2 regions of the Thioalkalivibrio sp. ALE25 genome follow, and region 1 is predicted to be linked to the other one. Evidence: riboswitches for the same ligand, from Rfam matches in the RefSeq annotation. Region 1 holds a riboswitch; the other holds the start of a gene.
The links. A riboswitch is a leader RNA that binds a small molecule or an ion and turns the genes downstream of it on or off. The one in region 1 is predicted to bind cobalamin.

Region 1 (14,642 bases):
GATCGTCGAGGCCCAGGCGGCTTACTACGGGCTGTCCCCAAGGCGGGCGCGCGAGCGAACCGGCGAGGTGCTGGAACAGGCGGGGTTGCTGGACCGGCGCGAACAGTCGGCCTGGGGCCTGTCGGGTGGCATGAAGCGGCGGCTGATGATTGCCCGGGCCCTGGTGCACCGCCCCCGCGTCCTGCTCCTGGACGAGCCGACGGCGGGGGTGGACCTGGAGGGGCGCCATGCCACCTGGGAGCTGTTGCGTGGCTTGAACGCGGACGGCGTAACGATCCTGCTGACCACCCACTACCTGGAGGAGGCGGAGACCCTGTGCGACACCCTGGCGATCCTGGATCAGGGCGAGATCGTCGCGCGCGGTGATACGGGCGAACTGCTGCACGGGCTGAACGTGCAGACCCTGGTATTGGAACTGAACATGCCGCTGGACGCGGCCCCGGCGCTGGACGGGCTGGCGATTCGTTTGAGTGATCGCTGGACCCTGGAGGTCGACCTGCCGCAGGGCATGGAGGTGAATGACCTGTTCGACCGCCTGGACGCAAGCGGGGTGCGTGTCGCGGGAGTCCGCAACAAGCGCAACCGGCTCGAGTCGTTGTTCCTGCAGCGCATCGCCGAACGCGCCGCCGCACCGCTGGGGAGGAAGACATGAGGCTCGCGGCGTACGGATTTGCCTATCGCGGGATGGTGGTCAAACAGGTGCGGCGTTTCCTGCGCGCCTGGGTGCAGAATCTCCTGCCATCGGTGGTGACGACGGTCCTGTTCCTGGTGATCTTCGGTCACCTGATCGGGCGCGAGCTCGGCACCATGCGGGGTGTCGATTACGCTGATTTTATCCTGCCCGGCCTGATCATCCTGGCGGTGGCCACCAATGCCTACAGCAATGTGACACTGGCGTTCTATGGGGCGCGGCTGCAGCGACATATCGAGGAGCTACTGGTTGCGCCGCTGCCCGCCTGGCTGATTGTGGCGGGCTTCGCCACCGGTGGTGTGATCCGGGGCCTGCTGGCCGGGGCGCTGGTCGCGCTGGTTGCGATTCCGTTTACCAATCTCCAGTTGCACCACCTGGCGGCCACGCTGGGGATCGCGCTGATCAGCGCCTTGCTGTTCGCCCTGGCCGGGCTCCTGAACGGCCTGTATGCGCGCAGCTTCGATCATACCTCCGTGGTGGCCACGTTCGTGCTGACCCCGCTGATCTACCTGGGCGGCCTGTTCTACCCGGTAGAACGGATGCCCGAGCCCTGGCAGTCCCTGGCCGTACTGAACCCGCTTTACTACATGATCGAGGGCTTTCGCTACGGCCTGCTGGGGACCGGCTCCTTTGCCTGGGCCGCGACCTTCTGGGTCCTCGCAGGGGCAACCCTTGTCGTTGGCGTGCTGGCCTGGTCTCTGGTGGCCCGCGGCGTGCGGATCCGGACATGAGTGTGGGTGAGGTGCAGCGATGAGTGCCGATCATTCGCGGGTGCGCCGGGCCTGTCCGGGGGTAGGCGCGCCCATGAGTACCGGCGACGGTCTGTTGATGCGGGTGCGTCACCCGATCGGGGGGCTGGATGCGGGGCAGGCGCAGACCATCGCCGCGGTGGCGCGGCGTTTTGGTTCTGGTGTCCTGGAGCTGACCAGCCGCGGCAATCTGCAGCTGCGTGGTTTGGACGCGGCGGCGCTGGAGCTGGCGCGCGCCGAGCTGGAGGGGGCGGGGTTGGCAGATCGCGACCCTGCGGCGGAAGCGGTGCGCAATGTCCTGGCGGCCCCGGTGACGGATATCGACCCGGAGGCGGCCATGGATGTGCAGCCGGTCGCGCGGGATCTCGTGCGAGCACTGGGGGAGCACCCGCGCCTGCGGGCATTGCCCCCGAAGGTGGGGGTGCTGGTGGACGCGGGCGGCGGTTTGCCGCTGGATGAGGTGCCGGCGGACTTGCGACTGGAGGCCTGTACGGCGTTGGGCGGGGTGTGGTTTCGCGTGGCCGTGGGGGCGTCCAGTTGCACGGCCACGGTGCTGGGCTGGACATGCGCGGAGAACGTGGTGGACGTCGCCCTCGCGGTGCTCGAATGCTTCGTTGCATTGCGCGAGGGCGATATGGATCCGCCGGGACGGCTCGCGGGTGCCGTGGCCCGATGGGGCCCGGAGGCGTTGACGCCGCCGGGGCTGGAGCGGGTGCTCCCGGGCGGGGACTGGGTCGCGGCGCGGATCCCCGGATACGCGGATGCCGGGATGGGGACGTGCCTGAACGGGCGCGCCTTCGGGATCGCGTTTCCGTTCGGGGCCCTGCGCGCCGAGACGCTGCAGGGGCTGGCCGAGCATATCCGGGCGCACGACGGACGCCTGCGCCTGACGCCGTGGCGCAGCCTGCTTCTGACCGGGGTACCTCCTGTGGAGCCGGACCGCGTCACCGAGTGGGGTGGCGTGACCGATCCGGACGACCCGCGCCGGGCGATGAGTGCCTGTATCGGGCAGACGGGTTGCTCCGCGGGCAGTACCGCCACGCGGGCGGATGCCGAGGCAGCCGTCGCCGCTGCCGGCGGGTTGCTTGCGGGGGGCGGGCAGGTGCATGTGAGTGGCTGCGACAAGCACTGTGGGCGTCCCGCGAATGCGCAGGTCCTGCTCACTGCGTGGGAAGGCCGCTATGAGCTCTCGCTGCAACGCGCCCCCGCGCGATGGGAGGCCGTGCTGACGAGGCTGGAGCCGGGGCAGGTCGAGCCGGCGCTGGCGGCCCTCGATGCCATCGCCCGCGAAGAGGGTGGCGGGCATGAGTCGACGATCGAGGCCTTGCAACGGCTGGAGGGAACAGCGCTGACGAGACGTATGAACGCGATGATGAACAACGGAGATCCAGCATGACGCAGAGCGATCCGGCCGGGGCCGTACCCGACTATATCCGCGACGGGGCGGCCATCTACCGGGAGTCGTTTTCGATTATCCGGTCCGAGGCGGACCTGGACCGCTTTCCGCAGGAGCTGGTGCCCGCGGTGGTGCGCATGATCCACGCCTGCGGCATGACCGATCTGCCACGGGACGTCGGGTTTTCGGCCGGCGTGGCCCGGGCGGCCACTGATGCGCTGGCCGCCGGCGCGCCGATCCTGTGCGACAGCAACATGGTGGCGCACGGGATCACCCGGGCCCGGTTACCGGCGGACAACCCGGTGATCTGCAGCCTGCGGGAGGCGGGTGTGGCGGCGGCCGCCGAGCGCCTGGGGACCACGCGTTCGGCGGCGGCGCTGGAATGGTGGCGACCGCATCTGGAGGGTGCGGTTGTGGCCATCGGTAATGCACCCACCGCACTGTTTCACCTGCTGGAGATGCTGCACCAGGGCGCGCCGCGGCCCGCCGCCGTGCTTGGTATCCCGGTGGGGTTTGTGGGTGCGGTGGAGAGCAAGGAGGCGCTGGCCACCAGCCCGCTGGACCTCGAGTACCTGACCATCTTCGGACGCCGCGGTGGCAGCGCCATGGCCGCGGCGGCCATCAACGCCTTTGCGAGTGACCGGATATGACGACATCCCCCAAGCTGCATGAACCCGCGGCCGCGGGTTGTCTGTACGGCGTGGGCACCGGGCCGGGTGATCCCGAGTTGCTGACGCTGAAGGCCGCGCGCCTGATTGCAGAGAGCCCGGTAGTGGCCTATTTCTGTCGCCGGGGTGGCCGTGGCCAGGCGCGCGCCATCGTGGACGCCCACCTGGGCACGGGGCAGCAGGAGATGCCGCTGGAGTATCCGGTGACCAACGAGATCCCGCACGGCTCTGACGAGTATCGCCGCCGCATCGAGCAGTTCTTCGACGCCGCCGCCGAGCAACTGGCTGCCGAACTGGCAGCCGGGCGTTCGGTGGTGGTGTTGAACGAGGGCGATCCGTTCTTCTACGGATCGTTCATGCACGTCTACCTGCGGCTGAAGGATCGGTTTCCCACCCACGTGGTCCCTGGCGTGACCTCGATGATGGCCTCGGCTGCGCAATTGTCGACGCCGCTGACCATGCGCGATGACCTGCTGACGGTGATCCCCGGCACGATGCCGATCGACGATCTGCGCCAGGCCCTGCAGGGGACCGATGCGGCGGTCATCATGAAGGTCGGAACCCATCGCGATGCGGTGGTGGGTGTCCTTCAGGAGCTGGGGCTGGACGAGCGCGCCTGGTACGTGGAACGCGCCAGCACCGCCGAGGAGCGGGTCCTGCCAGTGTCCGAGATCCCGGAGCGGGTGCCCTATTTCTCGATGATCGTGATCCCCGGGCGCGGGGTTCGGCGATGAGCGGGGATGGTGGTCCGGTGGTCGGTCGGTTGAGTGTGGTCGGGGTGGGTCCGGCGGGGCCGGAATGGATCACGCCGGAGGTCGCTGCCCGTCTCGAAGCGGCGACCGACCTGGTGGGATACGGGCCGTACCTGGAACGGATTGCGGCCGCCCACCACCGTGTGCACGCCTCGGACAACCGCGAGGAACTGGCGCGCGCAACCCACGCCCTGGATTTGGCCGCCGAGGGGCGGGACGTAGCGGTGGTTTCGGGCGGCGACCCGGGTGTGTTCGCGATGGCGGCCGCGGTCTTCGAGGCCCTGGAAGGCTCGGAGCCGGGTCGCTGGGACGCGGTGACGGTGGAGGTGCTGCCCGGGGTGTCGGCGATGCAGGCCGCCGCGGCGCGGCTGGGTGCGCCGCTGGGGAACGATTTCTGCGTGATTTCGCTGTCGGACAACCTCAAGCCCTGGTCGCTGATCCGGCGGCGGGTGCGGCTGGCGGCCGAGGCCGACTTCGCCATGGCCTTCTACAACCCGATCTCGCGCGCACGTCCCTGGCAGCTGGGGGAGGCACTGGGCATCGTGCGCGAGGTGCAGGGGTCGGAGACACTGGTCGTGCTGGCCACCGCGGTGGGACGCGGCAAACGCGAAGACGTGCAGATCTCCACCCTCGGCGAGGTGGACCCGACGGCGGCCAACATGAGCACGCTGGTGATCGTGGGCGCCGCCTCCACCCGGGTGCTGGAGCGCCCCTCCGGCCGGCGCCACGTGTACACCCCGCGCTATGTCGAGTCGGCGGAGTCGCGGTGAACGCGCGGGAGGCCTTCCAGCCACTCCAGGGCTGCCTGCGGGGCGTGGAAGCGGGGCACCCCGGGGGCGTCCGGCGGCCGGTCCACCATCACCACCGGGATGCCGCGTTCGCGTGCGGCCTGCAGCTTGGGGGCGGTGGCCTCGCCGCCGCTGTCCTTGGTGACCAGCACGTCGATGGCGTGGGTCTCCAGCAGCCGGTGCTCGTCGGCTAGGCTGAACGGGCCGCGGGCCCGCAGCCAGGTGACCCGGGGCAGCGCCGGCGGCGGTTCCGGCGGGTCGATGGTGCGGATCACGTAGTCCAGCTCGGGCGCGGCCGCGAAGGCCTCCAGGTGCTGGCGCCCGGTGGTGATGAGCACGCGCCGGCCGAGGCCGGGGAGCGCGCGGGCGGCGGCCTCCAGGTCGGGCACGCGCAGCCAGTGATCCCCGGGGGTCGCCTGCCACGGCGGCCGGGTCAGCCGGGCCAGGGGTACGCCGGCGCGGCGCGTGGCGGCGACGGCATTGGCCGAGATCTGCCGCGCGAACGGGTGGGTGGCGTCGACCACGGCGTCGATCGCGTGGTCGCGCAGCAAGGCGGCGAGGCCCTCGGCGCCGCCGAACCCGCCGGTGCGCCGCGGCAGTCGCGAGGGTGCCGGCCTGCGCGTGCGTCCGGCCAGCGACACGGTGGCGTGCAGCCGCGGGTGGCCGTCCAGCAGCGGTTCCAGGGCTGCGGCCTCGGTGGTGCCGCCCAGCAGCAGGATCTGCCGCGGGCGCGCAGCCCGGGGGCCGGTTTCGGAGGATGAACGGGAGCTCATGAGGATGACCAGTCTAGCCACCAATGACGAACGAGCGCCATGGCTGAACATCGTCGGCGTGGGCGCGGAGGGGCTCGCCGGGCTGACCCCGGATGCCCGCATGGCGCTGGACACAGCGGCGACGGTGATCGGCGGCGCACGGCATCTGGAGATGCTGCCGGAGCGGCCGGGGCAGGAGCGCCTGGTGTGGCCGTCGCCGCTGGAGACCGCGCTGGACTGGATCGAGGCGCGCGCCGGACAGCCGCTGTGCGTGCTCGCCAGCGGTGACCCCTTCTGGTTCGGGGTGGGGGCGACCCTGATGCGGCGCTTTCCGGTCGCGCAGACCGCCGTCTGGCCGGCGCCCTCGGCGTTCAGCCTGGCCGCCGCGCGCATGGGCTGGCCGCTGCAGCAGACCCGCTGCCTGTCGGTGCACGGCCGGCCGATGGAGGCGCTGCGGCCCTGGCTGCATGACGGCGCGCGACTGCTGATCCTGAGCCGCGACGGGGATACCCCGGCGGAACTGGCGCACTGGCTGACCGGGCTCGGCTTCGGCGATTCCACCCTGACCGTGCTGCAGTCCCTCGGTGCGGACCGCGAGGCGGTCGTCCGCGCGCGCGCCGGGGCCTGGCCGGAGGTCGCGATCGAGGCGCTGAACACCGTGGCGCTGGAATGCCGGGCCGATCCGGCGGCGCAGGTGCTGGCCGCCAGTGCCGGCCGGCCGGAGGCGCAGTTCGAGCAGGACGGTCAGATCACCAAGCGCGAGGTGCGGGCGGTGGCGCTGGCCCTGCTGGCGCCCGGTCGCGGCGAGCGGCTGTGGGACGTGGGCGCCGGCTCCGGTGCCATCGGCATCGAGTGGATGCTGGCGGATCCGGCCAACACCGCCGTGGCCATCGAGCCGCGCGCGGAGCGCCTGGAACGCATCGCGCGCAACGCGAGCGCACTGGGAGTGCCGGCACTGCGCCGCATCCACGGGCGCGCGCCGGAGGCGCTGGATGACCTGTTTGCCCCCGACGCGATCTTCATCGGTGGTGGGCTGACGACGCCCGGGCTGGTGGAACACTGCGTGGAGCGTCTGTGCCCGGGGGGGCGCCTGGTCGCCAGCAGCGTGACGGTGGAGGGCGATGCGGTGTTGGCGGCGGCTCGCGAGCGCCATGGTGGCGAGCTGACACGCATCAATGTGAGTCGCTCGGAACCGCTGGGCGCGATGTCCGGCTGGAAACCGCTGCGGCCGGTGACCCTGTGGGCCCTGCGCCGGATCTGAACCAGGAGGGGGGCTTGGTCGTGCCGGGCGTCGGCTTCGCCTCCGCCTGTACGGCCCGGGAGCTGGAGGGTCTGATGCGCGAGGTACTGGCCGAGGCTCGCGCCGTGCTGGGAGTGGAGCGTGCCGGAGTGCTCGGGGCCCGGCAGCTGGCGGCACCGGTGCATAAGAGTGACAGTCGCATGCTGGCGACGGTCGCGCGGGAGCTGGAACTGGAACTCGTATTCCCGTCCATGGCCGCCCTTGCGGACTGCCAGGGGGGAGTGCTGACGGAGTCGCCACGGGTGCGTGCAACGGCCGGGGTCGGTTCCGTGGCCGAGGCAGCGGCGCTGGCAGCGGCCGGCGAGGGCGCGCGTCTGCTGTTGCCGCGGCGTCTGTCACCGCAGGCCAGCTGCGCGGTGGCCTGGGTCGACCGCCAACATCTTTTCGAGGAGTCATCATGACGGTTCATTTTGTCGGTGCAGGCCCGGGTGCCGCGGATCTGCTGACCCTGCGCGGCCGGGATCGTATTGCGGCCTGTCCGGTGTGCCTGTACGCGGGTTCACTGGTGCCGGAGGCCGTGCTGGAACATGCCCCGGAGGGGGCGCGCGTGGTCAACACCGCGCCGCTGACGCTGGACGCGATCATGGAGGAGATCGAACGCGCCCACGCGGCGGGCCAGGACGTGGCGCGCCTGCACTCCGGCGACCTGTCGGTCTACAGCGCGCTGGGCGAGCAGATCCGCCGGCTGGAGGCGGCCGGGATTGACTACAGCATCACGCCCGGCGTGCCGGCATTCTCCGCCGCCGCGGCGACCCTGGGGCGGGAACTGACGGTGCCGGAGGTGGCGCAGTCGGTGGTGCTGACGCGCACGCCGGGACGGGCGTCCTCCATGCCGGAGCGCGAACGGCTGGCAAGTTTTGCCGCCACCGGGGCGACCCTGGCGATCCATCTTTCGCTGCACAATATCGAGACCGTGGTCGAGGACCTGCGGCCGCACTACGGCTGCGACTGCCCGGTGGCCATCGTCTTCCGTGCCAGCTGGCCGGACGAGACCGTGGTGCGCGGTTCGCTGGGGAATATCGCGGAACGGGCGCCGGCCCTGACCACGCGGCGCTCGGCGCTGATCCTGGTGGGCCCGGCGCTGGACCCGGGCGATTTCCGCGACAGTGCGCTGTACGACCCGGCGCATGTGCGCCGTTACCGCGGCATGGACGGGGACTAAGCGGCGGCGCCCCCGATCTTCCGCAGGCAGGGGTGACTCCGGCGGGTGTTGTGGGGCACTGGGCTTTTCGCCTGCAAGCAGGCTCCCACATCGCCAGGAACCTGTAGGAGTCTGCTTGCAGGCGAAGGCGGTTTCTTCCCGATCAGGATCACGGAAAGGGGCCGCCATGCGGCGGCCCCCTGGTTCCGGCCGGTTTAGCGGCGGCGGTAGTTGTCGTGGCAGGCCAAGCAATGGTGGCGCACGCCGTTCAGGGCCTCGGTGGCGCGAAGCTGGAAGTCTTCGTTCTCCAGGTCCTCGGCCGACTCCACCTTGCGCTGCAGTCGTTCGGCGGCCTCGCGGTAGGCTGCCTTGTATTCGGCGAAGTCCGGGTCCTCCCAGGCCGCGGGCAGGGCCCCGGGTTCGCCGTCCCGCGCCGGTGTCTCGCGTGCGAACCAGGTTTCGATGTCGTCGGCGCGGCGCGCCAGTTCCTCGGCGAGGTCGGGCAGGCGCTCGGCGAACGGTGCGTCGTAGCGCAGGATCTGCTCGATGCTGCGGTAGGTGGCTGAGGTGCCCTGCATGCTTTGCTGGCGGAAGCGCTGGAAGGCCTCGGTGGCGTCCACTGTGGCCGGGTTGTCCATCGTCTCGCTGTAGTCTTTGCCCCAGGGGCCGGGCATGGGGAGCGTCACCTCGTCGCCATGGGCGCCGGTGGCGGCAAGCAGGAACAGGACAAGGCCGGCGATCCGGAGGGCCGGTGTAAAGGGGGGTCGAGTCATGTCGGATCTCCTTTCCAGTGTCAGAAGCGGAATTGGTGCTGCAAGTGCAGCTCCCAGTCCGAAGTGCCGGCGTCGCGGTCCAGCCACATCAATTGGGTTTTTTGTCGCTGGCCGCGGTGGTACCAGTTGAGGCCGGCGCCCCGCTCGCGCTGCCAGCGCTCGTCGGTGCCGAGGTCGTTGCCGGCGTCGTGGCGCAGCACAGCGTGGCGCGCGGCAACCTCGAGCCCCTCCCAGGGCAGTGCCTGAGCCAGCTCGAGTTCGGCGCCCAAGTCGTGGTAGGAGGGGCCGTGATCGGGCGATACGTCGCGGCGGAAGGCGGCGAATGAAATGGCGGTGCGGGCAAACTTGACGACGCTGTCGGCCGTTGCGGTGACCCAGTCGGCGCGTTGCTGATTTACCTGGTTCTCCCGCCCGCGAGTCCAGTCGCGCAGGTGATTGCGGTTCGCCGCCTGCAGGCCGACGCCGTGGGCCACTGTATGCTCGACCGGCTTGCCGACGGTCGTGTTGTCGCGTGGAAGGGTGCCTACCGGTGCCCAGGCCCCCCGAGCGCTGAACAGGTGGCCGGAGGTGGACGGTCGGTCATCCCGCTGGTCAAGGCGGCCGCGACCATCAAACACGCCGATGGCCCAGGCCCGGTCGTCGCTGTCGCCCCCCAGTAGGGTGACGCCGGTATCGCGTCCAGCCGGGACCTCGAACTGATTCCCCGCGATGCTCAATTCGGTGAACAGCCGGTTGGGGCCACCGATGTCCCGCGGCAGGCCGAAGGGTACGGTGAACTGGCCGGCGCGCAGGTCGAGGGACTCGGTCAGTGCGTATTGGAGCCAGACATCGCGCATCGAGAGCTCGCCGCTGCTGAAGTCGGGCTGCAGGCGAAAACTAAGATCGGGGTGGAAGAGGGTGCCCGTCGTATCCAGCCAGGCGCGGCGAAAGTCGAATTCGGTGGTGGTTCCCTCGTCGCCCCGCTCGATGGCGTAGCGGCCCTGGATGAGCGGGTCCAGGGTGATGGCGAAGCCGTCGGCTTCGCTGCCGAACTCGAACTGTGCCTGGAGGGGGGAAGCCCCGCCACTGGCGATCAACAGGCCGAGAAGGGTCGGGGCCGGAGCCAGGAGTGGCGGCCGGCCGGGTCGTCGGGTCGGTTTGTTCAAGGTCATTCTCCCTGGGACGCACACCCCGTGCGCCGTGGATGGAACGACGCTGGGTGGGCCAGGGGAGGTCGGGGACTATAGACACAGCAAGCCCGACCCGACCGCTTGCCCGCCGCAGCGTCAGGTTTCCTCCTGGCCGGTCTCCGGACTCGTGAAGCGGGCGGGGGTGCCCGGGCGGATCGCCTTCCCACACCGAATTGCGGCGCAGTGGTTGTTGATCCGTTGTCTTCACCTACCGTTGCGGGGGCAGTGCCGGCATTGCGAACGGCAGTTCGCGCACCGGCTTCCCGATTATCCCCGGCGATGGAACGCCAGGGCACCTGGAGGCGGGGCGAAGGGTACTGGGGTGCAAACAGGCTGGCAAGAAGAGCGTTTGATGAGCGACCAACCGCAGTGATTGATCTGGATCAACGGGAGCGCTGATTTCGCTGGTCGATCGAATACCGGGTCGATAGGGTGGGATTCAGGTGATTTGGACCGAGTCTATATCGGTCTTCGCCGACACCGATCCAATCTCAGGGAGACTTTGCCATGATCCGAGGTTCTTATCTTCGCAGCGCCATCTTTTCGGCCTGCACCGCCCTGGCGCTGGGCGTGGCCGCGCCCGCCGTGGCGGATACTGATTACTCGCAGTATCGCGACGTGTTCGAGCCGCTGCCGGCGCTGCCGCCGATCCCGGCGGACAACTCGATGACCAAGGAGAAGATCGAGCTGGGCAAGATGCTGTTCTTCGAGCCGCGCATCTCCAGCTCCGGTGTGATCTCCTGCGCGACCTGCCACAACCCGGCGCTGGGATGGGCGGACCGTATCCCGCGCGCGGTGGGCCACGATGGTCAGGTCGGCGAGCGCAACACCCCGACCGTGCTGAACTCCGGGTTCTTCACTGCGCAGTTCTGGGATGGCCGCGAGGACGACCTGGAAGGCCAGGCCCTGGGTCCGATCCAGGACGCGATCGAGATGGCGATGCCGCTGGAGGATGCGATCGCCCGCCTGGAGGAGTTCAATGAGTACCAGGAAAAATTCGAGGCCGCCTATCCCGACTATGACGGCGACAACGTGATCAATACCGACCACGTGGCCAAGGCGCTGGCGACGTTCCAGCGTACGCTGAACACCCCGAACTCGCCGCTGGATCGCTGGCTGGCCGGGGATGAGGGCGCGATGAGCGAGCAGCAGATGCGCGGGATGAAACTGTTCGCCGACAACGGCTGCGTGGCCTGTCACCGTGGGCCGGCGCTGACCGACAGCAACTTCCACCGCATCCAGGTGCCGGGTTCGGAGGACGAGGGCCGCTACCTGGTCACGGGTGAGGAGAGCGACCGGTTTGCGTTCAAGACCCCGACCCTGCGCAACGTAGCCCTGACCTATCCCTACATGAACAACGGGGAGACCGCCACGCTGGAAGAGGCGATCCGCATCATGGGCGAGGAAATGCTGGGGCAGGACTTCAGTGATGACGAGGTCGCGGATATCGAGGCCTTCATGCACGCGCTGACCGGCGAAATGCCGCAGTTCGAGATTCCTGCGCTGCCGTAACCGGCCGCATCGGAATCGAATGCGCCAGCCCCCCTCCGGAAACGGAGGGGGGCTTTTTGATGGGGTGGTACAGATCTATTCCACGGTAATCGTGATCTTCTCGGAGACAACGGGCGGGTCGAAGCTGATGTGACGGTAGTCCATGAACAGCAGTTGCAGGGCGTATTCGCCGGGTTCGAGTTCCAGCTCGCCCTCGGTCTGGCCGCCACCGAAGTGGCGTTTGTGGTCCGAGAAGGGCAGGGAGGCGTCGAGGTCCACCTCCTCGAGCGGCTTGTTCACCAGGAGGTGGTGGTGTCCGGTGTTGTCCATCTCCACCCCGGCCGGGGCGACACCCATGCCGCGCAGGCCCATCTGGATGCGCACGGGGCTTTCGAGCGTTTCGCCATCCTGCGGGCTGATGAAATAGACCTTCGCGCCATCCGGCGGCGCGATGCGGTCGCTGCCCATGGCACTTCCGGCCAGCGCGAGGCCTCCCGTCAGCACGAGCAGTGTGGAGAGCCGAGTAAGAGCGGGTTTCATGGGTACTCCTTGGGCCCGGGTTCGGCCGGTCTGTGTACTCATTTCGAGTATAGTCGGCGGTCCGCGCGGCAGTGCAGTGGCGTTCTGCTACCCTATGCGCCTTCGTTTTCCACCTCCCGATCGAGACGAGTAGCCCGCATGAGTTTTCGCACCCGATTTGCCCCCAGTCCGACCGGCTATCTGCATATCGGCGGTGCCCGCACCGCGCTGTTCTCCTGGCTGTACGCCCGCCACCACGGTGGCGAGTTCGTACTGCGGATCGAGGACACCGATCTGGAGCGCAGCACCGCGGAGTCGGTGAACGCGATCCTCGAGGGCATGAACTGGCTGGGGCTGACCTACGATCACGGGCCGTTCTACCAGACGGAACGCTTCGACCGGTACAAGGAAGTGATCGACCAGTTGATGGCCGCAGGCCACGCCTATCGCTGCTACTGCACCAAGGAAGAGCTGGATGCGATGCGCGAGGAGCAGAAGGCGCGCAAGGAAAAGCCGCGCTACGACGGTCGCTGCCGTGCGCGCACCGAGCCGCGCGAGGGCGTGGAGCCGGTCATCCGCTTTCGCACGCCGGACGAGGGCGTGACCGTCGTCGATGACATGGTGCGCGGCAAGGTCGCGTTCCAGAACAGCGAGCTCGACGACCTGATCATCGCCCGCTCCGACGGCTCGCCGACCTACAACCTGACGGTGGTGGTCGACGACATGGACATGGGGATCACCCATGTGGTCCGTGGCGATGACCACCTGAACAATACCCCGCGCCAGATCAACATCCTGAAAGCGCTGGGCGTGGAACCGCCGCGCTACGGCCACCTGCCGATGATCATGGGCCCGGACGGTGCCAAGCTGTCCAAGCGCCACGGGGCGGTCTCGGTGATGCAGTACCGTGACGAGGGCTATCTGCCGGAGGCGCTGCTGAACTACCTGGTGCGCCTGGGCTGGGCCCACGGCGACCAGGAGATCTTCTCGGTGGACGAACTGGTGCGTCTGTTCGATATCGAGGACGTCAACCAGTCCGCCTCGGCGATCAACCCCGACAAGCTCCTGTGGCTGAACCAACACTACATCAAGACGCTGGACCCGGATCATGTGGCGCTGGAGTTCGGCTGGCACCTGGGCCAGCTGGGCATCGATCCGGCCAATGGTCCGGCGATGCGCGATGTGGTGATCGCCCAGCGCGAACGCGCGCGCACGTTGCGCGAGATGGCCGAGAACAGCGTGTACTTCTATCGCGAGTTCGAGGACTACGACGAGAAGGCCGCACGCAAGCAGCTGACCGCCGAGGCAAAGCCCGTGCTGCAGACCCTGCACGACGGGTTTAGTGCCCTGGGCGCCTGGGAGAAGGAGCCGCTGCACGAGGTGGTGGTGCATACCGGCGAGCGCCTGGAGCTGAAGCTCGGCAAGGTCGCGCAGCCGCTGCGCGTGGCCCTCACCGGGGGTACGGTCTCCCCGCCCATCGATGATACGCTGGTGCTCATCGGGCGCGAGCGCGCCCTGGCCCGCATCGACCGCGCGCTGGCGAAAATTTCCGCCGAAGCGGGTTGACACATTTCGGGGTGCTGGCTACAGTACGCGCTCGCCTGACACGGGGCCATAGCTCAGCTGGGAGAGCGCCTGCATGGCATGCAGGAGGTCGGCGGTTCGATCCCGCCTGGCTCCACCACTCAGGTGATTTGCGAGTTCATCAATGCATCGTTTCGGGGTCATATCACTCTACGTTGGATTGGTGCTGGCAGTAGTCGGATTGATCGGCGGATTCGGGCTGATGCTCACCGGGGAACAGACCTGGTCCAAGCCCCTCATCGCGCTGGTACCGATCGGGTTTTTGCTGGTATTCAACGGTCTGGTGACGACGCTTCTGCATCGGCCACCGGGTAGCGAAGAAGACCGGCCCAAAGGCCCACCGGAATAGCAACAAGACGTTGCCTCTACGTCCCCATCGTCTAGAGGCCTAGGACACCGCCCTTTCACGGCGGCGACCGGGGTTCGAATCCCCGTGGGGACGCCATATCAAATAAAAAGCCCGAACCTCATGGTTCGGGCTTTTTTGTATGCAAACGTTCGCTTGAAACCCTCGAGTTGACGAGCACGTCCATGTGCTCGCCTGGCGTTCGAAACTAGAATTCGAACTGTGCTCGGGCAGCCAGCACGTGGTTGCCGTTCGCCACGCCACCGCGGCCCTCGTAGTCGAAGTACATGTAGTTCAGCTTGAACACCATGTCCTGGTTCGGGTACCAGTTCAGACCAAGGGTGTAGTGGTCCATCTTGTTGCCGCGCCCCACACGGGTGTGTTCCAGCGAGTCGGCATGGGCGTAGCGAGCCGCGATCTCCCACGCACCCGTGCCTCCGTTACCAAAGGCGGAATTCGGGCGTACGGCGCCAAAATCGCCGCTGAAGGCGCGATAATTGCGTTGTTCCCCGGTCAGGAAGTA
Region 2 (14,642 bases), on a different contig from region 1:
TGCGTCATCGAGTCCGAGGCCATGGCGCTGGAGACGGCCGGGGCCCTGAAGGCGATGGCGGATGACCTGGGCATCCCGTTCATCTACAAGTCGTCGTTCGACAAGGCCAACCGGTCGTCCACCCGGAGCTTCCGCGGCCTGGGCATGGCAGAGGGCCTGCGCATCCTCGACAAGGTGAAATCGGAGATCGGCGTGCCGGTACTGACTGACGTGCACGAGGACACGGCGCTGGACGAGGTCGCCAGCGTAGTGGATGTATTGCAGACGCCGGCGTTCCTCTGCCGTCAGACCAACTTCATCCAGAATGTGGCGCGCCAGGGGCGTCCGGTGAATATCAAGAAGGGCCAGTTCCTCGCACCCTGGGACATGGGCAATGTCGTCGACAAGGCGCGCGAGGCGGGCAATGACCAGATCATGGTCTGCGAGCGCGGGGTTTCGTTCGGCTACAACACCCTGATCTCCGACATGCGCGGCCTGGCCCAGATGCGCCAGACCGGGTGCCCGGTAGTCTTCGACGCGACCCATTCGGTGCAGCAGCCGGGTGGGCAGGGCGCGTCCTCCGGTGGCCAGCGCGAGTTCGTACCGGTGCTCGCGCGCGCCGCGGTGGCGGCCGGGGTCTCCGGGCTGTTCATGGAGACCCATCCGGACCCCGAGAAGGCCCTGTCGGATGGCCCCAATGCGTGGCCGCTGCCAAAGATGGCCGAACTGCTGCAGACGCTGAAGGCGCTGGACGCCGCGACCAAGGCGCAGCCGTTCGCGGAGGCGGAATACGGCCTCGGCTAACCCCCGATTTTTCGATAATGCGTCCCGGGCGGCTCCGTCCGGGCGGGTACTTTTCAAGGAGAGAGCATGTCCCAGATTGCGGAGATTCACGCCCGCGAGATCATCGACTCCAGGGGCAACCCGACGGTCGAGGCCGATGTTGTCCTGGATTCCGGCGCCATGGGGCGCGCGGCGGTCCCGTCCGGTGCCTCCACGGGGGCCCGCGAGGCCCTGGAGCTGCGCGATGACGAGAAGCGCTACGGGGGCAAGGGCGTACTGAAGGCGGTGAGCCACGTGAACGGCGAGATCCGCGACGCACTCCGCGGCATGGAGCTCGACCAGACCGCGGTGGATCGCCGCATGCTGGAACTGGACGGCACCGAGAACAAGTCGCGCCTGGGGGCGAACGCCCTGCTGGCCGTCTCCATGGCGACCTCGCATGCCCTCGCGGCCGATCGCGAGCAGCCCCTGTTCGAGACGCTGGGCGGGGAAGACGCCACGCTGCTGCCGGTGCCGATGATGAACATCATCAATGGCGGGGCCCACGCGGACAACAGCGTGGATATGCAGGAGTTCATGATCCTGCCGGTGGGCGCGGACTCGGTGCGCGAGGCGGTGCGCTACGGCGCCGAGGTCTTCCATGCGCTGAAGAAGGTCCTGGCCAAGCGCGGCCTGGCCACGGCGGTGGGCGACGAGGGTGGCTTCGCCCCCGATCTGCCGTCCAATTCCGCGGCGATCGAGGTGATCCTGGAGGCCATCCACAATGCCGGCTTCAAGGCGGGCGAGGACATCTGGATCGGCCTCGACTGCGCCAGCTCCGAGTTCTACCGCGACGGCCGCTACCACCTGGACTCCGAGGGCAAGGCCTTCTCGGCGGACGAATTCTCCGACTATCTCGCGCACTGGGTGGACCAGTACCCGATCCTGACCATCGAGGACGGGATGGCCGAGGATGACTGGGATGGCTGGAAGACCCTGACCGAGCGCCTGGGCAAGCGCGTGCAGCTGGTGGGCGACGACCTGTTCGTCACCAATACGCGCATCCTGCAGGAAGGCATCGACAAGGACATCGCGAACTCCATCCTGATCAAGCTCAACCAGATCGGCACCGTCACCGAGACGCTGGAAGCGATCGAACTGGCGCGCAAGGCCAACTACACAGCGGTGATCTCGCACCGCTCGGGCGAGACCGAGGACGTCACCATCGCGGACCTGGCGGTCGCCACTCGAGCCGGCCAGATCAAGACCGGTTCGCTGTCGCGTTCCGACCGGGTGGCCAAGTACAACCAGCTGATCCGGATCGAGGAACACCTGGGGAGCCGGGCCAGCTACCCGGGTATGTCGGCGTTCACCTTCGGGCGCTGAGGCGGTTGCGGGGCGGCCGTGTCGAGGATGCAGTCCGCAGCCTGCGGCGCGGTTCCTGTCCCGGGGCGTCCGGGCCTCGTAGAATGCCGGGCATGCCGGCCACTCGTAAAAGCCCTCGTTCCGTTGTACCCGCGCTCGGCGCGGTGCGCGGGCGAGGGCTTTTCTTTGGGTTCAAGTCGATGGAGTGCGGGTGATGCGCGGCCTGCTGATCGGGCTGGCGCTTGTGCTGCTGGCACTGCAATGGCCCCTGTGGCTGGGCGAGGGGAGCTGGCGCGACGTGCGCGACCTGCGCGAGCAGGTCGAGCGCCAGCGGGCCTCGAACGCCGAACTCGAGCAGCGCAATCAGGCCCTGGAGGCGGAGGTGCGGGACCTGCGCGGCGGAACCGAGGCGGTGGAAGAACGGGCCCGGCGCGACCTGGGGATGATCCGCGAGGACGAGGTCTTCTTCTTCGTGGTGGGCGAGGACGAACCCGCCACGCTGGACATCGAGCCGCTCCCCGGATCGGCCGGGCAGACCGAGCCCGGTCCCGACTCACGGGTGCCCGAGGAGGCCGAGCCGGCCACCGACACCCTGCCACCGGAGGATCCCTTTGATGGCTGACACCGGGGGCGCAGCGGCGCGCGAACCGGCCTTCTGGGCACTGATCCCGGCGGCCGGCATTGGCCGGCGCATGGGGTCCGACCGTCCCAAGCAGTACCTGACGCTGGGTTCGCGGACGATCCTGTCGCATACCCTCTCGATCTTCCTCGAGCATCCGCGCATTCGCGGCGTGGTGCTGGTGCTGGGACCCGACGTGGATCCCGACGCCCTGGATCTGCCGCTGGCGGGCGGGCGGCTGTTCCGTGCCGCCGGCGGAGCGGAGCGGGTGGATTCCGTGCAGAACGGCTTGGATTTCCTGGCCGACCGGGCGCACGAGGACGACTGGGTGCTGGTCCATGATGCAGCCCGTCCCTGTCTGCCGCAGGCGGATGTGGACCGCCTGCTGCGTGAGTTGCGGGATGACGCGGTGGGCGGGTTGCTGGCCAGCCCCAGTACCGACACCATCAAGTGGAGCGATGGCGGCGGCCGCGTGGAGCGGACGCTGGACCGGGAGCGGGTCTGGCGCGCCCTGACCCCACAGATGTTCCGGCTGGGGATGCTGCGAGAAGCGAATGCGCGCGCACGCGATGCGGGTCATGCGGTGACTGACGAGGCCAGCGCGATCGAGTTTCTGGGGCAGGCCCCGCGGCTGATCGAGGGTTCGGCGATGAATATCAAGATCACGCGGGCGGAAGATCTGGAGCTGGCCCGTCTCTACCTGATGCAGCAGGGCCGGCTGGAAGGACGGTTCAGCGCATGAGCGGGTTGCGCATCGGCCAGGGCTTCGACGTGCACGCCTTCGGTGAAGGGGATCATCTGGTCCTCGGCGGCGTGCATATCCCGTTCGAGCGTGGCTTCGTCGCGCATTCGGACGGCGACGTGCTGCTGCATGCGGTCTGCGATGCCCTGCTCGGCGCCGCCGCCCTGGGTGACATTGGACGACACTTTCCGGATACCGATCCCGCATTTCGCGGCGCGGACAGCCGCGTCCTGCTGCGGGAGGTCCTCCAGCGTGTTGCGGCGGCCGGCTGGCGCCCGGTCAACATCGACTCCACCGTGATCGCGCAGGCGCCAAAGCTGGCGCCGCACGTCCCCGCCATGCGCGATCATATCGCCGCGGATACCGGCCTGGTGCCCGAGGCCGTCAGCGTGAAGGCCACGACGACCGAACATCTCGGGTTCACCGGGCGCAAGGAGGGCGTGGCGGCGCAGGCAATCGTGCTGCTGGAACCGGCCTCGGGGATGCTGCGGGTATGACCGGGGCCGGGCGCGGGAATGCGGGAGTCCTCGGCCTGCATCACGCCAGCCTGGTCATTGCGGACGTTCAGGCCGCGCGCGAGTTCTACGGGCACCACCTTGGGCTGGCGCCGCTGGAGCGGCCCGAACTCGGATTTCCGGGGCTGTGGTACGACCTCGGCAACGGCCAGGCCCTGCACCTGCTGCGGGTGCCGAACCCGGACCCGACCGAGCGTGCGGTACGGTGTGGGCAGGACCGCCACCTGGCGCTGCGCGTGGATGAGCTGGAGACCTTCGCCGCGCGGCTGGAGGCCGCGGGGTTTGCGGTGGAACGCAGTCGCTCCGGCCGCCCCGCGGCATTCGTACGGGATCCCGACGGCAACGCCATCGAGCTGATCGAGGACGGTGCCTGAATCGGCCAGAGAGAGTCCCCTCATGAGCGACGCGCGCTACATCCTCGCCCTGGACCAGGGCACGACCAGTTGCCGGGCCATCCTGTTCGACCGCGCGGGTACGATCGTCGGCGTGGCGCAGAAGGATTTCGCCCAGATCTATCCGCAGCCCGGCTGGGTGGAACACGACCCGATGGAGATCTGGGGTACCCAGATCGGCGTGGCGCGCGAAGTACTGGAGACGCGCGGCATCAAGCCCTCCCGACTGGCGGCGATCGGCATCACCAATCAGCGCGAGACCACGGTGGTATGGGACCGCGCCACGGGGGAGCCGATCGCCAATGCGATCGTGTGGCAGGACCGGCGTACCGCCGCGTTCTGCGACGGACTGAAGGCGCAGGGCCTCGAGGGCCTGCTGCGCGAGCGTACCGGTCTGGTCGTGGATGCCTATTTCTCGGCCAGCAAGCTGCGCTGGCTCCTGGATCACGTGGACGGGGCGCGCGAGCGCGCGGAACGGGGCGAACTCGCCTTTGGCACCGTGGACAGCTGGCTGATCTGGAACCTCACCCGCGGGGAACGTCACGTGACCGATGTGACGAACGCCGCGCGCACCCAGCTGTTCAACATTCACACCCTGGAATGGGATTCCGAGCTGCTGGAGCGGTTCGGGATCCCGCGCGCGATGCTGCCCGAGGTGGTGGACTCCAGTGGCGTGCTGGGCGTGACCGGCGCCGAGATGTTCGGCGGCGCGGAGGTCCCGATCGCCGGCGTGGCGGGGGACCAGCATGCGGCCCTGTTCGGTCAGGGCTGTTTCGAGCCCGGCATGGCCAAGAACACCTACGGGACTGGCTGTTTTCTGCTGATGAACACGGGCGATACGCCGGTGGAGTCCCGATCCGGCTTGCTCACCACCCTCGCGTGGTCGCTGGACGGCCGGGTGGAATACGCGCTGGAGGGTTCGATCTTTATCGCCGGGGCCGCGATCCAGTGGCTGCGCGACGAGCTCCACCTGATCGACGCGGCCGAGGATTCCGAGTACTACGCGGGCAAGGTGGCGGACGCCGACGGGGTCTACGTGGTGCCCGCGTTCGCCGGGCTGGGGGCCCCCTACTGGGACATGTACGCGCGCGGCGCCATCTTCGGCCTGACCCGTGGAACACGCAAGGAGCACATCACCCGCGCCACGCTGGATGCACTGGCCTATCAGACACGCGATGTGATCGATGCCATGGCGCAGGATGCCGGGATCGGGCTGAAGGCCCTGCGGGTCGACGGCGGGGCCGTGGCCAACAACGTGATGATGCAGTTCCAGGCCGACATGCTCGGGGTGCGGGTCGAGCGCCCGGCGGTGACCGAGTCCACCGCGCTGGGGGCCGCCTGGCTCGCGGGGCTGGGGGTCGGCTTCTGGACCCGTGACGAGTTGGCGCAGAAGGGTGGGCTGGACCGGGTGTTCGAGCCGCAGATGGACGCGGCCACGCGGGAGCAGTACTACCGCGGCTGGAAGAAGGCCGTAAAGCGCACGATGGGCTGGGCGCGCGAGGACGACAGCGACTCGACGCCGTAGCGGGTGATGGTCTGGGGCCTTGCCGACGCGGGCGGGGGCTTCGCCGCCAAGTCGGCTCCCACAGGGGGCTGCAGGTAGAGCGATGGCTTCGACAGGCAGCCCGGCCCAGATCAATGTGGGAGCGGGCTTGCCCGCGAAGCCCCTGCCAGGCCCGGATTGGGCCCGGGGCTCAGTCCATGCTGGCCGGTTCGGCGGCGAGCTGGCCGGACTGGTAGTCGCTGATGGCCTGTTCGATCTCGTCGGAGGTGTTCATCACGAAGGGGCCGTAATGCGCGATCGGTTCGCCCAGCGGCCGCCCCTTGAACAGCAGCACGCGGGCATCCTGCTGGGCGATCAGGTGGATCTGGGTCTGGCCGCTCCACACACCCATCTGGCCGGTCTGCAGGCCGATGAGCTCGCCGTCGAACACGTAGGCCAGCACGCGGTCCTCGAGCTGCACGGCGAGTGACAGGCGATAGCCGGCGGGCAGCGTCAGGTCGGCCATCGCGGCGCCTTCGCCAATCTGCGCCAGCGGGCCCTCGGTATCCCCGGCACTGGTCTGCCAGGATCCGGCAATGGCCTTGAAGCGCAGCGGATCGTCGTCTTCCGGCAGGTGGCGCATTGCGTCGGCGTGCACGTCGCGATAACGCGGCGGGTCCATCTTGCGCCGGGCGGGCAGGTTCACCCACAACTGGAAACCGTGCAGGCCCTCGCTGTCGAGCAGGGGCATCTCGGAGTGGATCACACCGCGGCCGGCGCTCATCCACTGGGCCTCGCCGGCCTCCACGCGGCCCTGGTTGCCCATGGAGTCCTCGTGGGTCAGGCCGCCATGGACCAGGTAGGTCAGGGTCTCGAAGCCGCGATGCGGGTGGGCGGGAAAGCCGCCGATGTAGTCCTCGCGCGCGCTTGCCTTGAGCTCGTCCAGCATCAGGAAGGGGTCCAGCCCGCCACGAAAGTCATGGATGCGCCGAATCTTCACCCCGGCCCCGTCCTGGGTGGGATGGGAGGTCTTCACGCTGTCCGGCGGTGTCGGGTTCATGGCGTTCTCCTTCGCAACAGGTCTGCACCATACCGACCATGAAACGAAAAGAAAATTGCATCGTTTCCCGTCATGGGGCCTTTTGTCAGGCGGTGGACAGATCCCAGGAATCGGCAAACGCCTCCAGGCTCTCGATGAAATCGGGATCGTGTTCCTGACGGTTGATGGTCAGGTGCAGGACGACGGCCTGCGGGTCGGGCGGGTGCCCGGTGGTCAGCGTCCAGGCCAGGCCGTTGGGGCAGTCGGGCAGGGACAGGCGCACGCCACCGTTGATGACCTCGCGGTGCACCCGGAACTCGCCCCACAGGCAGTAGACCACGCCGGCATCGGGACCGTTGTCCTGGATCAGCGTGTCGATGGCATCACTGTGAGCGGGCAGGGCGGGGACGTTCAGCCGCCGCTGCAAGGTTTCGGCATCCAGGGTCGCGGGCAGATTGCGGAAGAATTCCATGGCGGTCACTCGTTGCGCGGCAGGAACACGGGCAGGCCGTCGACCTCGCCTACGCTCAGGCGCTGGTTGTAGAGGCGTTCCAGGGCACTGGGCACGAGCATGGTGGCGGTCGGGCCCCAGCATGCCTGGCCGTCGGGGAACAGCAGGAGCAGATGGTCGCAGTAGCGCGCGGCCAGGTTGACGTCGTGCAGGACCAGTACGGCGGCCCGGTGCGCCTGGGCAACGATGCCCTGCACGCGGTTCAGCACGGCGACCTGGTGATGCAGGTCCAGCTGACTGGTGGGCTCGTCCAGCAGGAGCAGGCTGGGGTCCTGGGTCAGCACGGTGGCGATGGCCAGGCGCTGCCGCTCGCCCCCGGAGAGCGTGTCCACCATGCGGTGCTCCAGGTCGGAGAGGTCCATCTCCGCCAGGGCGGCCCGGGCGCGGGCGTAATCCTCGGAGGTCTCGATGTCCCAGGGGCGCAGGTAGGGGTGCCGACCGATCAGCGAGGTCTCCAGCACCGTCGCGGGGAAGCCGTCGTGGTGGGTCTGGAAGACCAGGCCGATGCGCCGCGCCAGTTCCGCGCGGGGCAGGCGGGTGATTGCCTGGCCACGGACCTCGATGGTGCCGGCGCGTGCGGTCCGCAGGCCGGCGAGCGTTTGCAGCAGCGTGCTCTTGCCCGCGCCGTTGGGGCCCAGGATGCCCCAGCACTGCCCGGGGTCGACGGTCAGTTCCAGCGGGGCGCCGGGTGCGCGCCCCGGGATGTCGATCACCAGGTCGTGGGTGGCAAGCAGCGTATCCGGGCCCGGCTTCTGGTGGACGCTGCGCGCGCCCAGGCCCGGGGCTTCATGCGGCCGGCTGTGGGCGGGGGCGATGGGTGGACGGGGTGCCATCAGCGGCTCCGGTACAGCAGGAACAGGAACACGGGGACCCCCAGCATCGCGGTGATTACGCCGACCGGCAACTGCTCCGGGGCGATCATGGTGCGGGCGAGGGTGTCGGCCAGCGTCAGCAGGATGCCGCCGCCCAGCGCGGAGGCCGGCAGGATCACGCGCTGGTCGTTGCCGAAGACCAGGCGCAGCATGTGCGGCACGATCAGCCCGACAAAGCCGACCGCGCCGACCTGCATGACTGCGGTCGCGGTGATCAGCGCGGCGGCGACATAGATGCTCCATTCCACCGGGCGCACCGCCACCCCGAGTGCCGCGGCCTGCATCGGGCCGCGCGCGAGCACGTTCAGCGTGCGGCCCAGCGGCAGGGCGAGGAACACGACCAGCACCAGCAGGATCCAGGCGGGATAGGGGTTGCGCGCGTGGGACACATCGCCCATCAGCCAGTAGAGCATCCCGGGCAGCTCGGCCGTCGGGCTGACTGCGAGCAGGAAACTGATCATGGCGCCCCAGCCCGCCGCGACCACCACGCCCGTCAGAAGCAGGCGCGTGGGGGTCCAGCTGCCGGTACCGTGCGCCAGGCCGAACACGATCACCGTGGACAGGAGGGCACCGGCGAACGCGGCCAGCGAGACGGAGAACATCGACAGGCCCGCGAGCATCGCCAGCAGGGCGCCGACGGAGGCGCCGCCGGAGAGGCCCAGCACGTAGGGGTCGGCCAGCGGGTTGCGCAGCAGCACCTGCATCAGCGCGCCGGCCAGACCCAGCAACCCGCCTGCGGCGAAGGCCGCCAAGGCGCGCGGCAGGCGCAGCTCCAGCACCAGCGTGTCGTGCAGGCGGCTGCCCTCGCCGAGCATCACCGCCAGCAGGTCGCCGGGCGCGATCGCGACACTGCCGAAGGCCAGCGCGATCAGCACCGCCAGCAGCGACGCCGGCAGCAGGACCGCGGCGGCAAGGAGGAAGGCGCGGGTCACGAGGGGTCAGTCCACCCGGCGGAGTCGGGCCCGCTCGAGCTCCTCGCACATCAGGCGGGTGCCCTCGGCGATGCGCGGGGTATGGCGCTGCAGCAGGGACGGCGGGATGAAGAACAGGTTGTCGCGCTGGACCGCGGTCATGTCCTCCCATTGCGTCCAGGCGATGACCCAGTCGGGGCGATCCTCGCCCATGCCGCCGCCAATGATGACCTCCGGGTCGGCCTCGATGACCGCCTCGCGATCCATGCGCGGGACCAGGCGATCCAGGTGGCCGAATACGTTCACCCCGCCGCACAGGCGGATCGCCTCGCTGATCAGGTGGTCGTCGTTCACCGTCATCAGGGGTTGTTCCCACACCTGATAGAACAGGCGTACCGGGTCGCGCTCGGCGTAGTCCTGGCGCAGGGTGTCGATCGCCTCCTCGAAGCTTCGCACCGCCTCGTCGCCCTGCGTCTCGGTGCCGGCGAGCTGTGCCATGCGGCGCATGCTGGCGGACACACCGTCGAAGCTGCGGGGCTCCGACACGTAGACGTGGAAGCCGAGCTCGCGCAGGTGTTCGATCTGGGATTGCGAGTTTCCGCTGCGCCAGGCGACGACCAGGTCCGGATCCAGTTGCACGACGCGCTCCATGTCGATGCGGCTGTAGCCGCCCACGCGGGGGAGCATCTCCGCCTCCGGCGGGAAGTCACTGTGCTGGGTCGCGCCCACCAGCTTGTCGCCGGCCCCGACGGCGAACAGCACCTCGGTGATATGCGGGGCGAGGCTGACGATGCGCTCGGCGGGTTGTTCCAGCCGGATCTCGTGACCGTCATCGTCGGTCACCGAGACCGGGTCGGCCAGTGCCGGCGCGGTGCAAAGCAACGTCGCGACGAGCAGGGCGGAGGAGTGTCCGAGGGTCTTGAAATTCATAAAAATCCGGTGGTTGTGGCGCTGTTGCGAGGTCGAATGGAGGACGTCTGCGGTAGTGCGCGCAAGCCGCAAAAGCGTTTCATCATAGCAGCATGCACAAGATGGTTTGGTGCCCAAATTGGTCGGGGGCGCGCCGAACGCGTATCATACGGCGGCTAGTATCAGGTGCCTGCAATGCGCAGGTGAAACGGGAAGCCGGTGCCAATCCGGCGCTGCCCCCGCAACGGTAAGTGAGCGGCGAACCACACCGCAGGCTTGGCCACTGTGTCCCCACGGGTCACGGGAAGGCGTCTGCGGCATCGGCACCCGCCGACGCTCGCAAGCCCGGAGACCGGCCTGGTGATGACGCATCCTGCGATCGTGCGGCGGGCAACGATCGAGGGCACGGGCACTATCTGCGGTGCCCGTTCCTTCGTGGTTTCGCCGTGCCGTCGCCCCGACGGAAACGCATGACGAACCCAGATCCCAAACCGACAGAAGGGCATCCGAACGCGTTCGCCTCGGCCGAGCGCGAGGCGGTTTATCGCGTGATCGGGGAACGCCGCGACATGCGCCATTTCCGCCCGGATCCGGTGGATCGCGCTACGCTGCGCCGGCTGCTGGAGGCCGCCCACCGCGCCCCCAGCGTCGGGTACATGCAGCCCTGGCGCTTCCTGCGGGTAACCGACCCGGCGCTGCGCGAGGCCCTGCATGCCCACGCCGCGGACGAGCAGGCCCGCACCGCCGAGGCCTGCGGGGAGCGCGCGGCGGAGGTGCACCGCCTGAAGCTGGAAGGGATCCGCGAGGCGGGGGAGTTGCTGGTCGTGGCCCTGACCGACGACCGCGAACGCTATGTGCTGGGGCGCCGTACGCTACCGGAGATGGACCTGTGCTCGGCGGCCTGCGCGATCCAGAACCTGTGGCTGGCCGCCCGCGCGGAGGGGCTGGGCATGGGCTGGGTCTCGCTGTTCGATCCGGACTGGCTGGCGCGGCAGCTGGACATGCCGGAGGGCGGCTATCCGATCGCGGTGCTGTGCCTCGGCCATGTGGAGCGTTTCTACGACCGGCCGATGCTGGAGACCGCGGGCTGGGATCGCCGGCGGCCCCTGGAAGAACTGGTCTTTCAGGATCGCTGGGGCGTGCGCGGCGAGCTGGCAGCCGACCAGGATGCGGCAGGCACCGGACACGGGGCGGACGAACGGACCGGATCCGACAGCGCATGAGCGCCTTCCTGATCCTGATGGGCGCCCTGATCCTGGATCGCTTGTTCGGCGATCCGCGGCGGTTCCACCCGCTGGCCGGGTTCGGTCGGCTGGCGGCCTGGGCCGAGTCCCGCTGGCATGCGCCCAGTCGCCTGCGCGGGGCGTTGCTGCTCGCGGCGCTGGTCCTGCCATGGGTGGCGCTGGCCGCTCTGGGGGTGTCGCTGGCCTGGGGCTGGTTGCTGTCGCTGGCGATCCTGACCTTGGCGATCGGCTGGCGCAGCCTGGACGAACACGCCGAGGTGGTCGCGCGGGCCCTGGAGACGGATGATTTGCACGGTGCCCGCACGGGCGTGGGGATGCTGGTCAGTCGGGACACGGAGGCCCTGGACGTGCGCGGGGTGAGCGGGGCGACCATCGAGTCGGTCCTGGAGAACGGCAACGATGCGCTGTTTGCCACGATCTTCTGGTTCCTGGTCGCCGGGGCACCGGGCGTGGTGGCCTACCGGCTGGTCAACACCCTGGATGCGATGTGGGGGTACCGAAACGAGCGGTATTCCACGTTCGGCTGGGCGGCCGCGCGGCTGGATGACGCCATGAACCTGATCCCGGCGCGTCTGACGGCCCTGGCCTATGCCCTGGCGGGGCGCGGGCGGGACGCCTTGCAGTGCTGGCGTGAACAGGCCGCCGGATGGAAGAGCCCGAATGCCGGGCCGGTGATGGCCGCTGGGGCCGGTGCGCTCGGGGTGGTGCTGGGCGGCCCGGCGCCCTATGGCGGCCAGCGCGAGTGGCGCCCGCGCCTGGGCATGGGCCGTCTGGCCGATGCCGCGGGCATTCGCCAGGCGGTGGCGCTGGTGGACCGGGCGCTGGCGATCTGGATGGCATTCATCGTGGTGGGGGTGATTGTCGTTGTCCTGTTCTGATCCGCAGAAGGCTCCCATGCCCGAATCCCGGGCGCTCGTGCAGGTGCACGGGGGTGGCGTGCGCCAGGCAGCTGCGCGCTACGGCATTCCGGCAACCGAGTGGCTGGATCTCTCCACCGGCATCAACCCGCATGGCTATCCCGTGGGCGAGGTCCCGCAGCGGGTCTGGGCGCGGCTGCCGGAACCGGATGACGGGCTCGAGGCCGCGGCCGCCGACTATTACGGCACCGCGGCCCTTTTGCCCGTCGCCGGCTCGCAGGCGGCGATCCAGTTGTTGCCGGCGCTGCGCCCGGATACGGCGCGCGTCGGCATCCTCGAACCCAGCTACAACGAGCACGCCCGGGCCTGGCGGGAGGCCGGACACACGGTACGCCCGCTGAGTGGCGAGGCGATCGCCGCCGCGCTGCCCGAGCTGGACGTGCTGGTGCTGGTCAACCCGAATAACCCGACCGGGCAGTGCTTCGAGCGTGCGGACCTGCTGGCCTGGCATGCGGAACTGGCGGCGCGTGGTGGCTGGCTGATCCTGGACGAGGCCTTCGTGGATGTGACGCCGAGGGCCAGTCTCGCGCAGGACGCTCCGCGCGAAGGCCTGGTGGTGCTGCGTTCTCTCGGCAAGTTCTTCGGGCTGGCGGGCGCGCGGGTCGGGTTCGTGATCGCCGACGACGCGATGCGCGCGCAGCTGGCCGCCCGACTGGGTCCATGGGGCCTCGCCGGACCTTCGCGCTGGGTTGCTACTCGGGCGCTGACCGACCGTGCCTGGCAGGCCGAGACACGTAGCCTCCTGCAGGCGCGCGGCCAGCGCCTGGCGGAACGGCTGCGTGCGCACGGGCTGGCGCCCACCGGCGGCACCGCGCTGTTTCAGTGGTGCCGGGTGGAGGATCCCGCGGGCTGGCAGGACCATCTGGGCCGGCAGGGCATCCTGGTGCGTCGATTCGATGCGCCCGGGAGTCTTCGGTTTGGCCTGCCGGGTGACGCGGCCGAGTGGCAGCGTCTCGAAGCGGGGCTGCAGCGGGCATGACGGGCACGACGCTGATGGTGCAGGGGACGACCTCGGATGCTGGCAAGAGCGTGCTGGTGGCGGGGCTCGCGCGGGTGCTTTATCGCCACGGACTGTCGGTGGTGCCGTTCAAGCCGCAGAACATGGCGCTGAACAGCGCCGTCACCGCCGATGGCGGCGAGATTGGCCGGGCCCAGGCCCTGCAGGCCGCCGCCTGCGGCCTGGAACCGCATACGGACATGAATCCCGTACTGCTCAAGCCCAGCTCGGACGAGGGTGCGCAGGTGATCATCCACGGGCGGCCCGCGGCGGAACTGGATGCGCGGGCCTATCACGACTACAAGCCGGTGGCCCGCGAGGCGGTGCTGGCGTCGCACGGGCGCCTGACCGATCAGTACGACCACGTGCTGGTGGAAGGCGCGGGCTCGCCGGCGGAAATCAACCTGCGCGCGGGCGATATCGCCAACATGGGCTTCGCCGAGGCGGTGGACTGCCCGGTGATCCTGGTCGCGGATATCGACCGGGGCGGGGTTTTCGCGCATCTGGTGGGCACGTTGGCGCTTCTGAGCGAGACCGAGCGTGCGCGGGTTCAGGGCTTCGTCATTAATCGTTTTCGCGGCGATATCAGCCTGCTGCAGCCGGGGCTGGACTGGCTGGAACAGGAGACCGGCAAGCCGGTGCTCGGCGTGATTCCGTACCTGCACGGGCTTTATCTGGATGCCGAGGACGCCCTGCCGCGCGAGGCGGTGCCGGAGAAGGCTACGGATGCGCTGAAGGTGGTCGTGCCGGCCCTGCCGCGCATCTCCAACCACACCGATTTCGACCCGCTGCGCCTGCACCCGGCGGTGGATCTGCGGTTTGTCGGGCCCGGCGAGTCGTTGCAGCCGGCGGATCTGGTGATCCTGCCGGGCTCCAAGTCGGTGCCCGACGACCTCGTCTGGCTGCGCGATCAGGGCTGGGAGGCCGCGCTGCAACGGCATGTGCGCTACGGTGGCAAGGTGCTGGGCATCTGTGGGGGCTTTCAGATGCTGGGGCGCGCCGTGCACGACCCCGACGGCGTCGAGGGCCGGACCGGTTCCACGCCGGGGCTTGGCTGGCTCGATATCGAGACCCGCCTGGCCCCCGAGAAGCGTCTGGAGCGTGTTCACGGGGATCGTGTGCTGGGCCGGGAGGCAGGCGTGGAAGGCTACGAGATTCATGCGGGCATCACGACCGGGCCCGGACTGGAGCAGCCGCTGCTGCATCTGGCGCACGGGCCGGATGGCGCGTGCAGCGAGGACGGTACGGTGGCCGGTACCTACGTGCATGGCGTATTCGACCGTTCGGAGGCCGCCGATGCCTTGCTGCACTGGGCGGGTATGCGGGCCGGTTTGGGACAGGGAGAAGACCTGGCCGCGGCGCGCGAACGCGGTCTTGCACGCCTG

Region 2: another riboswitch for cobalamin. It lies ahead of bluB (5,6-dimethylbenzimidazole synthase); the one in region 1 lies ahead of C996_RS0107555 (porin).

What each region holds. Positions count from the first base shown of each region.
Region 1 is NZ_KB897931.1:97,618-112,259, reverse strand. It holds gene C996_RS0107610 (ABC transporter ATP-binding protein) at 1-652, shown strand, start outside; gene C996_RS0107605 (ABC transporter permease) at 649-1,422, shown strand; gene cobG (precorrin-3B synthase) at 1,442-2,836, shown strand; gene C996_RS0107595 (precorrin-8X methylmutase) at 2,833-3,486, shown strand; gene C996_RS0107590 (precorrin-2 C(20)-methyltransferase) at 3,483-4,238, shown strand; gene cobJ (precorrin-3B C(17)-methyltransferase) at 4,235-5,026, shown strand; gene C996_RS0107580 (cobalt-precorrin-6A reductase) at 4,999-5,817, opposite strand; gene C996_RS0107575 (bifunctional cobalt-precorrin-7 (C(5))-methyltransferase/cobalt-precorrin-6B (C(15))-methyltransferase) at 5,822-7,057, shown strand; gene C996_RS0107570 (cobalamin biosynthesis protein) at 7,036-7,497, shown strand; gene cobM (precorrin-4 C(11)-methyltransferase) at 7,494-8,258, shown strand; gene C996_RS0107560 (cytochrome c) at 8,453-9,010, opposite strand; gene C996_RS0107555 (porin) at 9,031-10,161, opposite strand; cobalamin riboswitch at 10,272-10,494, opposite strand; gene C996_RS0107550 (cytochrome-c peroxidase) at 10,687-11,691, shown strand; gene C996_RS0107545 (DUF4399 domain-containing protein) at 11,767-12,210, opposite strand; gene gltX (glutamate--tRNA ligase) at 12,349-13,755, shown strand; tRNA gene C996_RS0107535 (tRNA-Ala) at 13,798-13,873, shown strand; gene C996_RS0107530 (hypothetical protein) at 13,898-14,122, shown strand; tRNA gene C996_RS0107525 (tRNA-Glu) at 14,143-14,218, shown strand; gene C996_RS0107520 (OprO/OprP family phosphate-selective porin) at 14,328-14,642, opposite strand, start outside.
Region 2 is NZ_KB897932.1:8,824-23,465, reverse strand. It holds gene kdsA (3-deoxy-8-phosphooctulonate synthase) at 1-783, shown strand, start outside; gene eno (phosphopyruvate hydratase) at 850-2,127, shown strand; gene ftsB (cell division protein FtsB) at 2,321-2,728, shown strand; gene ispD (2-C-methyl-D-erythritol 4-phosphate cytidylyltransferase) at 2,721-3,467, shown strand; gene ispF (2-C-methyl-D-erythritol 2,4-cyclodiphosphate synthase) at 3,464-3,964, shown strand; gene C996_RS0108160 (VOC family protein) at 3,961-4,356, shown strand; gene glpK (glycerol kinase GlpK) at 4,379-5,899, shown strand; gene C996_RS0108150 (pirin family protein) at 6,069-6,917, opposite strand; gene C996_RS0108145 (hypothetical protein) at 7,003-7,368, opposite strand; gene C996_RS0108140 (ABC transporter ATP-binding protein) at 7,374-8,240, opposite strand; gene C996_RS0108135 (iron ABC transporter permease) at 8,240-9,211, opposite strand; gene C996_RS0108130 (cobalamin-binding protein) at 9,218-10,120, opposite strand; cobalamin riboswitch at 10,267-10,475, shown strand; gene bluB (5,6-dimethylbenzimidazole synthase) at 10,570-11,322, shown strand; gene cbiB (adenosylcobinamide-phosphate synthase CbiB) at 11,319-12,221, shown strand; gene cobD (threonine-phosphate decarboxylase CobD) at 12,238-13,239, shown strand; gene C996_RS0108110 (cobyric acid synthase) at 13,236-14,642, shown strand, end outside.